Regions from separate parts of the Streptomyces sp. NBC_00234 genome, predicted to be linked through region 2. Evidence: riboswitches for the same ligand, from Rfam matches in the RefSeq annotation. Region 2 holds a riboswitch; each other region holds the start of a gene.
What was found. Region 2 has a riboswitch for cobalamin ahead of OG230_RS08040 (cobalamin biosynthesis protein). Riboswitches for the same ligand answer to the same signal wherever they lie in the genome.
Positions count from the first base shown of each region.

Region 1 (4,545 bases), 3.5 Mb from region 2:
GTACGCGTTGACCTGGAGGAACTCACCGCTGAGCGTCTCGCGCTTGAAGAGGTTGGAGACCTGCGGCTCGATGCACTCGTAGACCCCGGCGATCGAGGCGATGGTCGCCGTCGGCGCGATGGCCAGCAGGAGCGAGTTGCGCATGCCGGTCCGTGCGACCCGGGCGCGCAGGGCGTCCCAGCGCTCCGGCCAGTTCAGCTCGGTGTCGTAGTGGTCGGGGTGCAGCACACCGCGGGCGGTGCGCGTCTGCGACCAGGCCGGGAGGGGGCCGGAGCGCTCGGCGAGATCGCAGGACGCCTCGTAGGCGGCGAGCATGATCCGCTCGGAGATCTTCGTGGACAGCGCGCGTGCCTCGGGGGAGTCGAACGGCAGACGCAGCTGGAAGAAGACGTCCTGGAGGCCCATCGCGCCCAGGCCGACGGGCCGCCACCTGGCGTTGGACGAGCCGGCCTGCTCGGTCGGGTAGAAGTTGATGTCGACGACCCGGTCGAGGAAGGTCACCGCGGTACGGACCGTGGAGTCCAGCCGCTCCCAGTCGATGTCCCCGTCGGCCACGAAGGCGCCGAGGTTGACCGAACCGAGGTTGCAGACCGCCGTCTCGCCGTCGTCCGTGACTTCGAGGATCTCGGTGCACAGGTTCGAGGAGTGGACCACGCGGCCCGGCTCGGCGGTCTGGTTGGCCGTGCGGTTGGAGGCGTCCTTGAACGTCATCCAGCCCTGCCCGGTCTGCGCGAGCGTACGCATCATCCGGCCGTACAGGTCACGCGCGGGCATGGTCTTGCGGGCCAGCCCGGCCTCCTCCGCCGCGCGGTAGGCCGCGTCGAACTCCGCGCCCCACAGGTCGACCAGCTCGGGCACGTCGGCGGGCGAGAACAGCGACCACTGGCCGTCGGTGTCGACCCGGCGCATGAACTCGTCCGGAATCCAGTGCGCCAGGTTGAGGTTGTGCGTACGCCGCTGGTCCTCGCCCGTGTTGTCGCGCAGTTCGAGGAACTCCTCGATGTCCGCGTGCCAGGTCTCCAGGTACACGGCGGCTGCGCCCTTGCGGCGGCCCCCCTGGTTGACCGCGGCGACCGAGGCGTCGAGCGTCTTGAGGAACGGAACGATGCCGTTGGAGTGCCCGTTGGTGCCGCGGATCAGTGAACCGCGGGCGCGGATACGGGAGTACGAGAGGCCGATGCCGCCCGCGTGCTTCGAGAGCCGGGCCACCTGGTGGTAGCGGTCGTAGATCGAGTCGAGCTCGTCGAGCGGCGAGTCCAGCAGGTAGCAGGAGGACATCTGCGGGTGCCGGGTACCGGAGTTGAACAGGGTGGGGGAGGAGGGGAGGTAGTCGAGCCGGCTCATCAGGCCGTACAGCGCGGCGACCTCGTCCAGCGCCTCCGGGGTGTCGTCCTCGGCGAGACCGGCCGCCACCCGCAGCATGAAGTGCTGCGGGGTCTCGATCACCGCACGGGTCAGCGGGTGGCGCAGCAGGTACCGGCTGTACAGCGTCCGCAGGCCGAAGTAGCCGAACCGGTCGTCCGCGCCGGCCACGAGCGAGCCACCGACCAGGGCGTCGAGCCGGGAGGCGTGGACCCGGACGAACTGGGCGGTGCGGTCCGCGATCAGGCCCTCGCGGTGTCCGACGGCGACCGAGGCGGAGAAGGAGACCGCGCCCTGGCCGGCCGCCTCGTCCGCGATCGTGCGGGTGAGGAGCCGGGCGGCGAGCCGGGAGTAGGCGGGGTCCTCGGAGATCAGGCCCGCGGCGGCCTCCGTGGCCAGCGAGCGCAGCTCGGCCTCGTCCGACCGGGCGTTGCGACCGCGCAGCGCGGCGGCGGCGACGCGGCCGGGGTCGGTGTCGGGCAGATCGGCCGTGAGGTCGGTGAGGGTCCGCAGCAGTGCGGTCCCGGGTCCGTCCGTCGTGGCTTCCGTGGTCTTCCCGGACGCGGCGTTCCCTGCGGCTGAAACCGGATCGGCTGGCGCGATGGTCACCGGTGCTCTCCCTCGCTCGGCTCGGGGCCGGCGGGGAGCGGGGGCAGCCGGGCAGAGCGGGGCCCGGAGGCGGCAGCACTGCGTGCGGCGTCCACCGGCCCATCCGCGAGGCCCGGACGTCTCTGCGCCCGGTTCGGTCGAGCCGGACGCGCTGTCGACAGGTCTTCGGACTTCGGATGCGCAAAAGCGCACCGATCACACCGTTGCGGGACAGTTCCGGATTCGCACCGGATTCCCCTGCGGCGACAGCGAGCACGAGCATACATGTGGGGGCTGCCCATCGAGGCAGCCCCCACATCTTGTGTCGTGCGAGCGGAGTGCGGTTACAGTGCCAGCCGGAACGTGAGCAGGGGGCCGAAATCGGGCAGGGGCTCCCAGTCCCGCTCCGGAGTCCGTACGAAGCCGAGGCGCTGGTAGATCCGGTGGGCGTCCCGCATGACGTCCTGCGTCGACAGGACGACCCCGGTGACCCCCTCCGTGGCCCGTGCCCGGTCGATGCACGCCCGCACCAGAGCCTCGCCGGCCCCGCGTCCGCGGGCCTCGCCCGAGACCGCCAGCATCCGGAACTCGGCCTCGCCCTCCAGGGCGATGTCCGCCCAGGGATTCCCGGACAGGGCGTATGTGACCCCGCCGAGAACCGCGCCCTCCGAGCCCACGGCGACCAGCACCTCGGCCTCCGCGGCCCGCCGTCCCACGGCCCGCAGTTCGGCCAGATACGGGTCCTCGGCCCCGAGATCCAGCAGACCGTCGTCGAGATACGCGTGAGCCGTGATCTCGCCCAGCGCTTCGTGCTCCCCGGGGCCGATGGGCCTGATCGAAATGTCCATGCGGGGAGTGTGCCGCACCGGGGGCGCATGGGCGTACCGGATATGCGACGGGCCGCCGCGCCTCCGTTGCCGGAGTCGCGACGGCCCGTTGCGGAGCGGTCGGTGCGGGGGTCAGTGACCGCCGGGCGCGCCCGCGGTGGCGGGCGGCAGGACCGTCTTGACGCCCGGGTCGCCCGCGTCCGCCGTGTAGTCGGACGGCGAGGTCTCGTCGATCCCGGCCGGCGCCTTCAGCGCGTTGAGGACGAAGGTGAGGACGACCACGACCACCACGTTCAGGACGAACGCGGTGAGACCGATGTAGCCGATCTCGCCGATGCCCGGGATCTCCTTCGAGGAGCCGCCGAAGTGCTTCTGGGTCGGGCTGGCGACGCCGTACGCGGCGACCGTCCCGTACACCATGCCGACCGCCCAGCCCGCGATCAGGGCCCAGCGGTGGAACCAGCGGGTGAACAGGCCGCCGACCAGTGCGGGCATGGTCTGGAGGATCCAGATCCCGCCGAGCAGCTGGAAGTTGATCGCGACCGTCTTGTCCATGGTGAGGACGAAGGCGAGCGCGCCGACCTTCACCAGGAGCGAGACCAGCTTGGAGACCTTGGTCTCCTGCGCCGGGGTCGCGTCGGGCTTCAGGAAGTCCTTGTAGATGTTGCGGGTGAAGAGGTTCGCCGCGGCGATCGACATGATGGCCGCCGGCACCAGCGCGCCGATGCCGATCGCGGCGAAGGCCACGCCCGCGAACCAGTCGGGGAACATGTTCTCGAACAGCTGAGGGATCGCCAGCTGGCCGTTGTCCACCTTGACTCCGGCGGCGATCGCCATGAAGCCGAGCAGCGCCAGCAGCCCCAGCATCAGCGAGTACAGCGGGAGGATCGTCGTGTTGCGGCGGATCACGTCACGGCTGCGGCTGGAGAGCGTCGCCGTGATCGAGTGGGGATACATGAAGAGCGCGAGCGCCGAGCCGAGCGCCAGGGTGGCGTAGCCCCACTGGCCCATCTCGCCCGGGACGAGCGCACCGCGCGGCTTGCCGGTGGCCTCGTTCGTCTGCGAGAACGCCTCGCCCGCCTTGGCGAAGATGTCGTCGAAGCCGCCCAGCTTGATCGGGATGTAGATGATCGCCACGGCGATGACCAGGTAGATCAGCCCATCCTTGACGAACGCGATCAGCGCCGGCGCCCGCAGGCCCGAGGAGTAGGTGTACGCGGCGAGCACCGCGAACGCGATCAGCAGCGGCAGGTCCTTGACGAACCAGTGCGTGGTCTCGCCACCGCCGACGCCCATCACGTCCAGCACCGCCTGGATGCCGACCAGCTGGAGCGCGATGTACGGCATCGTGGCGAGGATGCCGGTGAGGGCGACCGCCAGCGAGAGCCCCTTCGAGCCGAAGCGGCCCCGGACGAAGTCCGAGGTGGTGACGTACCCGTGCTTGTGCGACACCGACCACAGCCGCGGCAGGAAGGTGAAGATCAGCGGGTAGACGAGGATCGTGTACGGGACGGCGAAGAAGCCCGCCGCGCCCGCCGCGTAGATCGCCGCGGGGACGGCGACGAAGGTGTACGCCGTGTAGAGGTCACCGCCCAGCAGGAACCAGGTGACCCAGGTGCCGAACGACCGTCCGCCCAGGCCCCATTCGTCCAGGCTGTTCTCGTTCTCGGCCTTCCGCCAGCGGGCGGCCATGAATCCGATGACCGTGACGGCCAGGAAGAAGAAGATGAATACGGCGAGTGCTACGCCGTTGACGCCGTCCTTCATG
Region 1 is NZ_CP108101.1:5,378,667-5,383,211, forward strand. It holds gene OG230_RS23855 (ribonucleoside-diphosphate reductase subunit alpha) at 1-1,971, opposite strand, end outside; cobalamin riboswitch at 2,111-2,233, opposite strand; gene OG230_RS23860 (GNAT family N-acetyltransferase) at 2,295-2,798, opposite strand; gene mctP (monocarboxylate uptake permease MctP) at 2,910-4,544, opposite strand; gene OG230_RS23870 (DUF3311 domain-containing protein) at 4,541-4,545, opposite strand, start outside.
Region 1: another riboswitch for cobalamin. It lies ahead of OG230_RS23855 (ribonucleoside-diphosphate reductase subunit alpha); the one in region 2 lies ahead of OG230_RS08040 (cobalamin biosynthesis protein).

Region 2 (4,545 bases):
GTCACCCCGGAACTTGTTGACGAGATAGCCGGCGACCAGCGCCTGGTCCTCGGCGCTCAGCAGGGCCGTCGTACCGAAGAACGAGGCGAAGACACCCCCGCGGTCGATGTCCCCGACCACCAGCACCGGGAACCGCGCGGCCCGCGCGACGCCCATGTTCACGATGTCCGTACGCCGCAGGTTGATCTCGGCCGGACTGCCCGCCCCTTCGCAGATCACGGCGTCATACGTGCCCCGGAGCTGCTCCAGACAGTCCACGACGGTCCCGAGCAGCGACTCCTGCCGCCCCCCGTGGTAGCCGCGCGCGCTCATCTCGCCGACGGGCCTGCCCATCAGGACGACCTGACTGGACCGGTCGCTGCCGGGCTTCAGCAGCACCGGGTTCATCAGCGCGGTCGGCTCCACCCGGGCGGCCTGTGCCTGCATGGCCTGGGCGCGCCCGATCTCCGCACCCTCGCGGGTGACGAAGGAGTTGAGCGACATGTTCTGCGCCTTGAAGGGGGCGACCTTCACCCCCTGCCGCACCAGCCACCGGCAGATCCCCGCCGTGACGACGCTCTTGCCCGCGTCCGATGTGGTCCCCGCGACCAGCAGCCCGCCGCTCATATCCGTCTCCGTCCCGCGATCAGCCGTCCGGCCACACAGACGCCGAGGGCCAGCGCACTCACCCGGCGCGACAGCCGCACCGCGCGTTCGATGTCCGCGGTCTCCACCGCGCGGCCGGCCGCCCCGTTGAGCACCGGCCGGTGCTCGGTCCGCCCGCCGTACGCGAGGGTCCCGCCGAGGCGTACGCCGAGGGCGCCCGCGAACGAGGCCTCGACCGGACCCGCGTTGGGGCTCGGGTGCTTGCCCGCGTCCGCACGCCAGGCCCGTACCGCCTGCCGTGGCCGCCCCCCGACGGCCACGGCGAGTGCGGCGGTGAGGCGGGCGCCGGGCCAGCCCGCGACGTCGTCGAGGCGGGCCGAGGCCCACCCGTACCGGCGGTACTGGGGCGACTTGTGCCCGACCATGGCGTCGAGGGTGTTGACGGCCCGGAAGGCGACGAGGCCGGGCACTCCGCCCAGCGCACCCCAGACGAGGGCACCGACGACGGCGTCCGAGGTGTTCTCGGCGACGGACTCGACCACGGCGCGGGCGATCTGGGGCCCGTCGAGGGAGTGCGGGTCGCGTCCGCAGAGATGCGGCAGCCGCTCCCGGGCCACGTCGACGTCCCCGGCGGCGAGCGCGCCGCCGATGGCGCGGGCCTCGCGGCCCAGTGAGGTGCCGCCGATGACGGACCAGGTGGTGGCGGCGGTCAGCGCGACGGCGAGGGCGGGCCGGTCGCGGACGGCGCGGGCGGCGAGCGCGGCGGCGCCCGCGGCGCCTCCGGCGCAGACGAGCGTGTGGAGGGCACCCCACCCGCGGTGGTCGCGCCACAGCCGGTTCTCGACCTCTGCGGCGGTCAGCCCGAACGCGGCGACGGGGTGTCCCCGGCGGGGATCACCCAGCAGCAGATCGCCGATCAGACCGGCCGTGGCGCCGTACGCGAAGATGCGGTCGGCACGCAAGGCTCAGCCCGCCGATGCACGGGTCGTTCTGATGGCAGGTGACACAGGATCGGGTGACACAGGATCGGGCGCACAGCGGCCGGGCATGGCATATGTCCTCACTCAGGGTCCGCGCCCTGGTTCGACGTGACCGGCGACGAGAGTCTCCTGGCTTCCGGATCCGCAGTTCCCCCCGGCCTTCCAGTCCGCGGACGGACCGTGACTTCCGGTGTGGGGGGAGTGCTCCCCGGTGACAGTGGCGGGACCGCGCCGGATTCGCACCGGCTTCCTCTTCTGTCGCCGTAAACGGCACGGGCAGTCCACCACGCTGTGCGAACGCCCGTCAACTCGCAGTTGACCTGCGGGGAGCCCCGCAGGCCAACGGCGATTTCGTACATATGTGGCCGCGGGTACGGCGGCCGTCGCGTCAGACGACGATCAGATAGATCCCGTAGGCGACCGCGGCTGCGCAGAGCCCGAAGCAGGCGTACGCGGCGGTGCGGGCCAGCGCGAGCGTGCCGCCGGAGCTGCCGGCCGAGGCCGCCGACGCCTGCTTGGAGAGGCCGACGATGCCGAGGGTGAAGAGGCCGACGAGCGCCACGGTGACCACGAGGCTGACGCCGAAGACGGAGGCGAGAGCTGCCCAGTCGATTTTCATGGTGGTGTTCCCTGCCCTGTCAGACCGTGGCCGGGCGGGCCGGGTCGGCGGTGGTACCGGCCGGGGCCGGGATGGTGGTCTTGATCTCCATGGCCGCGGTGCCGGTGGGCGGCGGGGTGACGGCCGCCATGGCCGTCGTGACGACGCCCGCGGGCTCGGGCTCGCCGTGCTGGCCGTCCGTCACGTTGGTGTGGTCGACCGGCTTGCGGCGCGACAGCAGCCAGATGGCACCGGAGCCCGCGACGAGCAGGACGGCGACGACGGCGACGCCCCAGCTGCCCTGCTTGGTGAGCAGCTCGGCACCCGCGCCGACCAGACCGGCGGCCGGCAGGGTCAGGCCCCAGGCGACGAACATCCGGGTGGCGGTGGACCAGCGGACCACACCGCCCTTGCGTCCGAGACCCGCGCCCATGACGGCGCCCGAGCAGGACTGGGTGGTGGAGAGGGAGAAACCGAGGTGCGAGGAGGCCAGGATGACCGTGGCCGCGCTGGTCTGGGCGGCGAAGCCCTGCGGCGGCTTGAGCTCGGTCAGGCCGCTGCCCATGGTGCGGATGATGCGCCAGCCGCCGAGGTAGGTGCCCATGGCGATGGCCACACCGGCGGAGACGATGACCCAGACCGGCGGGTTGGAGCCGGGCGCCAGGACGCCACCGGTGACCAGGGCCAGGGTGATGATGCCCATGGTCTTCTGCGCGTCGTTGGTGCCGTGGGCGAGGGAGACGAGCCCGGCCGAGGCGATCTGGCCGGCCCGGTAGCCCTTGGCGGTCGACTTCAGCTGTGCCTCGTCGGTGACCTTCCGGTTGATCCGGTACGTCAGCCTGGTGGCCAGCAGGGCCGCGAGACCGGCGACGAGCGGCGCGGCGATGGCGGGCAGCAGGACCTTGGTGACGACCGTGCCGCCGTCGATCGAGGACCAGCCCGCCGACATGACCGCGGCGCCGATGAGGCCACCGAAGAGCGCGTGCGAGGAGCTGGAGGGCAGGCCCACCAGCCAGGTCAGCAGATTCCACAGGATGGCGCCGACGAGCGCCGCGAAGATGACCTCGGTTCTGAGGCCGTCCTCGTTGACGATCCCGCCGGAGATCGTCTTGGCGACCTCCACCGACAGGAACGCGCCGATCAGGTTGAGAACGGCGGACATCGCCACCGCTGTCTTGGGCTTCAGTGCGCCGGTCGAGATGGTGGTGGCCATCGCGTTGGCGGTGTCATGGAAACCGTTCGTGAAATCGAACACGAGAGCTGTCACGATCACAATCGCAAGCAGCAGTGTGATGTGTTCCATTTACCCAGGCAATCGCTCGACGTCAGTGGCACGTGGACCGTAGGCAACCTGGGTGAACGGAAGATGAACTGGGCAGGGCGCTGTGGTGACCCTGAATGGAGTGCGGGCACTCCGCTTGTGTGGGGAGTGGGGGCGCGGCCCGTCCGTAGCCCGGTGGCGGCCCTCTTTTGGTGCCCGTTGGCGAACGTTTTCAGCCACTTTTCGCCGTTGAGGAGATCCTGGTCACCCGAGCGGCTCTCCCGGCGCCGATCCGCCCCGCACTCATAGGATTTCCGTATGAGCGATCAGCATCGGGAAGCGGTCCGGCGGGCCTGGGACGGCGTGGTGGCGACGGCGCGCAGAACGGCGGCCGACGGCCTCGTCGTCGGGACCTCGGGCAACGTGTCGGCCCGCGTCGGCGACATCGTCCTGGTCACGCCCAGCGGCGTCCCGTACGACCGGCTCGGTCCCGAGGACGCGGTCGGCGTGGACCTCGAAGGGCGCCAGGTGCTCGGCGACCTCGCCCCCACCAGCGAACTCCCGCTCCACCTGGCGGTCTACGGCAGCACCGACGCCGCCGCCGTCGTCCACACCCACGCCGTCCACGCCACGGCCGTCTCCACCCTCGTCGCCGAGGTCCCGCTCGTGCACTACGCCGCCGCGATGCTCGGCGGCCCCGTCCGCACCGCGGCCTACGCGCGGTACGGAACGCCGGAGCTGGCCGCGAACATGCTCACCGCCCTGCGCGACCGCACGGGCTGTCTGCTCCAGAACCACGGAACCGTCACCTACGGGGACACCCTCGACGAGGCGTACGACCGCACGGCCCAGCTCGAATGGCTGTGCCACCTCTGGATCACGGCCGTCTCGGTGCCCGGCCACCGGCCGAGCCTGCTCTCCGGCGCACAGCTGCGCGACGTGCAGGAAGCCCTGAAGGGCTACGGCCAGCCCGGCTGACGTCCCGGGGGAGACGGGGGCGGGCACCGGACGGCCCCCGTCCACTGGCACCCGCGCCGCGGACGCCACGACACTGGAGCATGCGCCCGGCAACAGCGACGGCAGCGGCCGTCACCACGATTCTCGGCGTCGGTGCGGCAGCG
Region 2 is NZ_CP108101.1:1,845,481-1,850,025, reverse strand. It holds gene OG230_RS08045 (cobyric acid synthase) at 1-606, opposite strand, end outside; gene OG230_RS08040 (cobalamin biosynthesis protein) at 603-1,547, opposite strand; cobalamin riboswitch at 1,667-1,858, opposite strand; gene OG230_RS08035 (hypothetical protein) at 1,954-2,184, opposite strand; gene OG230_RS08030 (inorganic phosphate transporter) at 2,204-3,466, opposite strand; gene OG230_RS08025 (class II aldolase/adducin family protein) at 3,743-4,402, shown strand; gene OG230_RS08020 (alpha/beta hydrolase) at 4,483-4,545, shown strand, end outside.

Region 3 (4,545 bases), 5.6 Mb from region 2:
GACCTGGTACGACGGGGTGCGCTTCGAGGAGGTCTCGATCGGCTATCCCCGGGAATGGCGCGAACGGGGCCATCCGCTGGGGCTGTTGCGGCAGATCCTGCCCTACGCGGAGCGCCCCGCCACCCCGGTCGAAGCGCACGCGGACGGTCGGGAGGAGACGTCGTGATCGAACGGATCCTGCCCCTGTACGTGGCCAGCGCGGAGACCTGTGACGAGGACGCGCCGCCCGGCACCCTGTTCCCGGAGGAAGAGGCGCTCGTGGCCACGAGCGTGGCCAAACGGCGGCACGAATTCGCCGCGGCGCGCTGGTGCGCACGCCGGACGATGGCCGCTGTCGGCCTGCCGCCCGCTCCCGTGCTGCGCGGCCACCGCGGAATGCCGCTGTGGCCCGCCGGCTACGTCGGCAGCATGACGCACTGCGACGGCTACCGTGCGGCGGCGCTGGCGAAGGCGGAGGACCTGAGGGGGCTCGGCGTCGACGCCGAGCCCAACGCACCGCTGCCGTCCGGTGTCTGGGAGATCATCTCGCTCCCGTCGGAGCGCGAACGGCTGCTGTCGTACGGTGACGTGGCGGCCCGCGAGGCCGGTTCGGAACCCGACGGAACGGGGACCGTTCACTGGGACCGGCTCCTGTTCAGCGCCAAGGAGAGCGTGTTCAAGACGTGGTACCCGCTCACCCGGATCGAGCTCGACTTCAGCGAGGCGGACATCACGTTCCACCGCACGTCACCGAACACGACCGAAGGCACGCTCAGTGCACGGCTGTTGAGGTCCGCGCCCGGCATCCCGCCGACGCTCACGGGGAGATGGCTGGTTCACGACGGCATCGCGGCGACGGCGGTCACCTTGCCGGGGTGAGCACGTCGGCCTGGTCAGCGGCCTTCGGAAACCAGGGGCTGACCACACGTCAGGTTCCACCGTCCGAGGCGTCCGCTGAGCTGGGTGAGCGTCAGTGGGGCGACGTCGAGGCGCCAGAACGCCGTCGCGGGCAGACCCAGCCCGTGGACGACCGCCGCGCGCACGACAGCTGGCTCGACGACGGCGAGCACCCGGCCTCTGTCCTCTCCCAGGCCGTCGAGCCAGCCGCCGACCCGCGCGCACAGCTCCGACAGGGACTCGCCGCCGTGCGGAGCGGCGGACGGGTCGGAGAGCCAGGCCGCCACGGCTTCGGGCTCGCTGTCGCTCACATCGGACAGCCGACGCCCGCGCCAGCGCCCCAGGTCCCAGTCCGCGGGAGCGGGTTCGGGCCCGGGCCGCAGGCCGAGCGCCTCGGTGGTCCGCAGACAGCGTTCGGAGCCGCCGCTGACGCACAGCTCCGCGTCCGGCACGCCCGCCGCGGCGGCGCGGGCACGCCGCACTCCGGACTCGTCGAGGGGTGCGTCCCCCTCGAACCGGGCCTCTCGCAGAGCGGCGTTCATCGCCGGCGAGACCAACATCACCCGTACCGTCACTTCGCTCTCCATTTTCTGAACGTGGCCTGTACAGCCCGCTACTTGCGGCGTTCGGGGGTCACCGCCAGGCCGATTGCACCATGGCGGTGCTCAGCCACAGGCGGTAAGGTCACGACGACCATGACGACGGTGTGACGGAAGCCGGTGAAAATCCGGCACGGTCGCGCCACTGTGAACTCGTACCTGTACGGGAAGTCAGACCCGGCACCGTCGTCTCAGGCACCACGATCGGGACGCGTGTTCCCCCAGGAGGTTCTGCCATGGCACAGTCTGCTGCCGTCACCACCGGCGCACCCGCCATCACTCCCATCTCGCTGAAGGCCCTTGCACCGTGGGCTGCCTTCTTCGGCATTCTCATGCTCGTCCTGCTGTACTTCGTCGGCGCCGAGCAGGGTGCCATCTCGGTCATCGCCGGCGAAGGCGTTCACGAGTGGGTCCACGACGGCCGGCATCTGCTCGGTTTCCCCTGCCACTGAGAACCGATACGCAGGGGACATTCTCGTGAACTCCATATCTGTCAGGGCTCTGCTCGTCCGCGGGATGCTGGCGGGCCTCGTCGCGGGCGCGCTCGCCCTCGTCGTCGCCTACTTCCTCGGCGAGTCCCAAGTGGACGCCGCCATCGCGCTGGAAGAGGCTCACCACCACGACCACGGCGGCGGCGAGGAACTCGTCAGCCGCACCATGCAGGCCACCGGCGGGCTCGCCACCGGGATCCTGGTGTTCGGCGTGGCGGTCGGCGGCATCGCCGCACTCGTCTTCTGTTACGCACTCGGCCGCATCGGCGACTTCGGCCCCCGGGCCACGGCCGCCTTCGTAGCCGGTGGCGCGCTGCTGACGGTGTACGTCGTGCCGTTCCTGAAGTACCCGGCGAACCCGCCGGCCGTCGGCAATCCCGACACCATCGGCCAGCGCACCGGCCTCTTCTTCCTGATGGTCGCACTGAGCGTGCTGCTGGCCGTCGCCGCCGTCATCCTCGGCAAACGGCTCGCACCTCAGGTGGGCAACTGGAACGCGACGATCGCCGCGTTCGCGGGCTTCGTCCTGCTCATCGGGCTCGCCTACGCCTTCCTGCCCTCGTTCAACGAGGTCGGCAAGGACTTCCCGGCCACGCTGCTCTGGCAGTTCCGGCTGTCCACCCTCGCCATCCAGGCGACGCTGTGGACCGCCTTCGGTCTGATCTTCGGATACCTGACCGAACGCCTGCTGGAGCCGCAGACGGACCGCTCGCGCGCGGGCACGGAAGCGGCGCCCCGGACGGTGGGGGCGGTGAGCTGAGCGGTGGCCGTGACCGGTCTGCCGGTCCCATGACACCCTGACTGATCCGTCCGACCCACGACGCGACCCGCCGGACACCCTCCGGCGGGTCGCGTCGTCGCGTCCCGCCGAAGTGCGTTCCCGGGGCAGCATCCGGTGGGTCTATGACTCCTCGTCGGTCCAGTCGACGAGGTAGTGGTGCAACTGATCGTCCACGCCGACGAGCCGCATCCCCGCGGCGGTCATGACGCGGTGCGACCCGGTGTTGTCGAGGTTGGCGTCACCCTTCACGGACGTGGCGCCCTGCGCGCGGGCGAACTCCAGCAGGGCGCGAAGCGCCTCGGAGGCGTACCCGTTCCCCCGGGCCGCGGGGACCACGCTGTAGCCGATGGTCACCTGGCCCTCCTCGTCGGGTGCGCCGTGGAATCCCATCCCGCCGATCGCCTGTCCGTCCTCCCGCCGCCTGATCTCGAAGGCGCCGAACGGCCGGGGGTCACCGACCGTCTCGCACGTGCGCACGTAGCGCCCGGCGCCGAACCTGTCGCCTTCGTCTGGGTACCCGGGGGCCCACAGGGCGTCGGGCGCCGGTCGGCCCGCCACCAGGTCAGCAGCTTCGGCCGGGCTCATCGGGTGCAGTGCCAGGCGTGTTGTCACAAGGTCATCCATGAACGCGGAGTATTCACGGGGTACGGGCCGAGCGCACCCGAATATGCCCCAGGAGGGTTAGCGCTGATAGTAGCGACGCTACGGATGGCGGGTAGCGGTGCTATTCGTTTGGTGTTAGCGTTGATATATCGGGTTGGTCCGAACCGCCGGCCCCTCCATGAGGAGCAATGCCATGAGCGAGCACAACGCCCCCAGCCGCCGCCGGGTCGCCGTCGTCATGGGAGGCTCCCGCGGCATCGGCCGCGAGAGCGCCGAACGGCTGGCGGCGGACGGATTCGCGGTCGTCGTCAACTACGTGGGCCGGCGCACCGAGGCCGAAGCCGCGGTCGCCGCCATCGTCGCCGCGGGGGGAGAGGCCCTCGCACACCGCGCGGACGTGGCCGACGAGGTCGCTGTCTCCGCCCTCTTCGACGCGGCCGAGGACGCCTTCGGGGGAGTCGACGTGGTCGTCCACGCCGCAGGCGTGATGACGCTGGCCCCCCTGGTGGACACGGACCTGGACGCGCTGGACCGGATGCACCGCACCAACATCCGCGGCACCTTCGTCGTCGATCAGCAGGCCGCCCGCCGCCTGCGCGAGGGCGGAGCGATCATCAACTTCTCCAGTTCCGTGCTGTCGCTGTCCCTCCCCGGCTACAGCGCCTACGCGGCTACGAAGGGTGCCGTCGAGGCCATGACGCTGATCCTGGCCCGCGAGCTGCGCGGCCGGGACATCACGGTCAACGCGGTCGCGCCCGGACCGACGGCGACGGCCCTGTTCCTGGACGGCAAGGACGAGGAGACCGTGGCGAGGATGGCGGCCCAGCCGCCGCTGGAGCGCCTCGGTACGCCACAGGACATCGCGGAAGTCGTTTCCTTCCTCGCGGGCCCTGCCCGCTGGGTCAACGGCCAGGTCGTCCGCGCCAACGGCGGCATCGTCTGAGGCGATCCACCTCGTGCGACGGCACCTGTTCCACCGGCGTCGCCCACTCCGGCGCCCCCTTCGCTTCATCGAGCCACCGGCAGAGGAGCACGGCCATGACTGTCGACCCCGCCGACGACGGCAGCGTGGCGGTCGGCGCCGTCGCCGCCCGTATGCGCACCGAGTTCCTCACCCGCATCGGCCTCGACGACCTCCTGACCACCCGTGCCGGCGTCTGAACTGCGCCGGGCGCCGCTTGATAGCGTCCGTCCG
Region 3 is NZ_CP108101.1:7,396,682-7,401,226, forward strand. It holds gene OG230_RS32400 (metallophosphoesterase family protein) at 1-166, shown strand, start outside; gene OG230_RS32405 (4'-phosphopantetheinyl transferase family protein) at 163-858, shown strand; gene OG230_RS32410 (histidine phosphatase family protein) at 873-1,463, opposite strand; adenosylcobalamin (AdoCbl) riboswitch at 1,561-1,708, shown strand; gene OG230_RS32415 (CbtB domain-containing protein) at 1,712-1,927, shown strand; gene OG230_RS32420 (CbtA family protein) at 1,953-2,726, shown strand; gene OG230_RS32425 (GNAT family N-acetyltransferase) at 2,868-3,359, opposite strand; gene OG230_RS32430 (SDR family oxidoreductase) at 3,544-4,293, shown strand; gene OG230_RS32435 (hypothetical protein) at 4,389-4,511, shown strand.
Region 3: another riboswitch for cobalamin. It lies ahead of OG230_RS32415 (CbtB domain-containing protein); the one in region 2 lies ahead of OG230_RS08040 (cobalamin biosynthesis protein).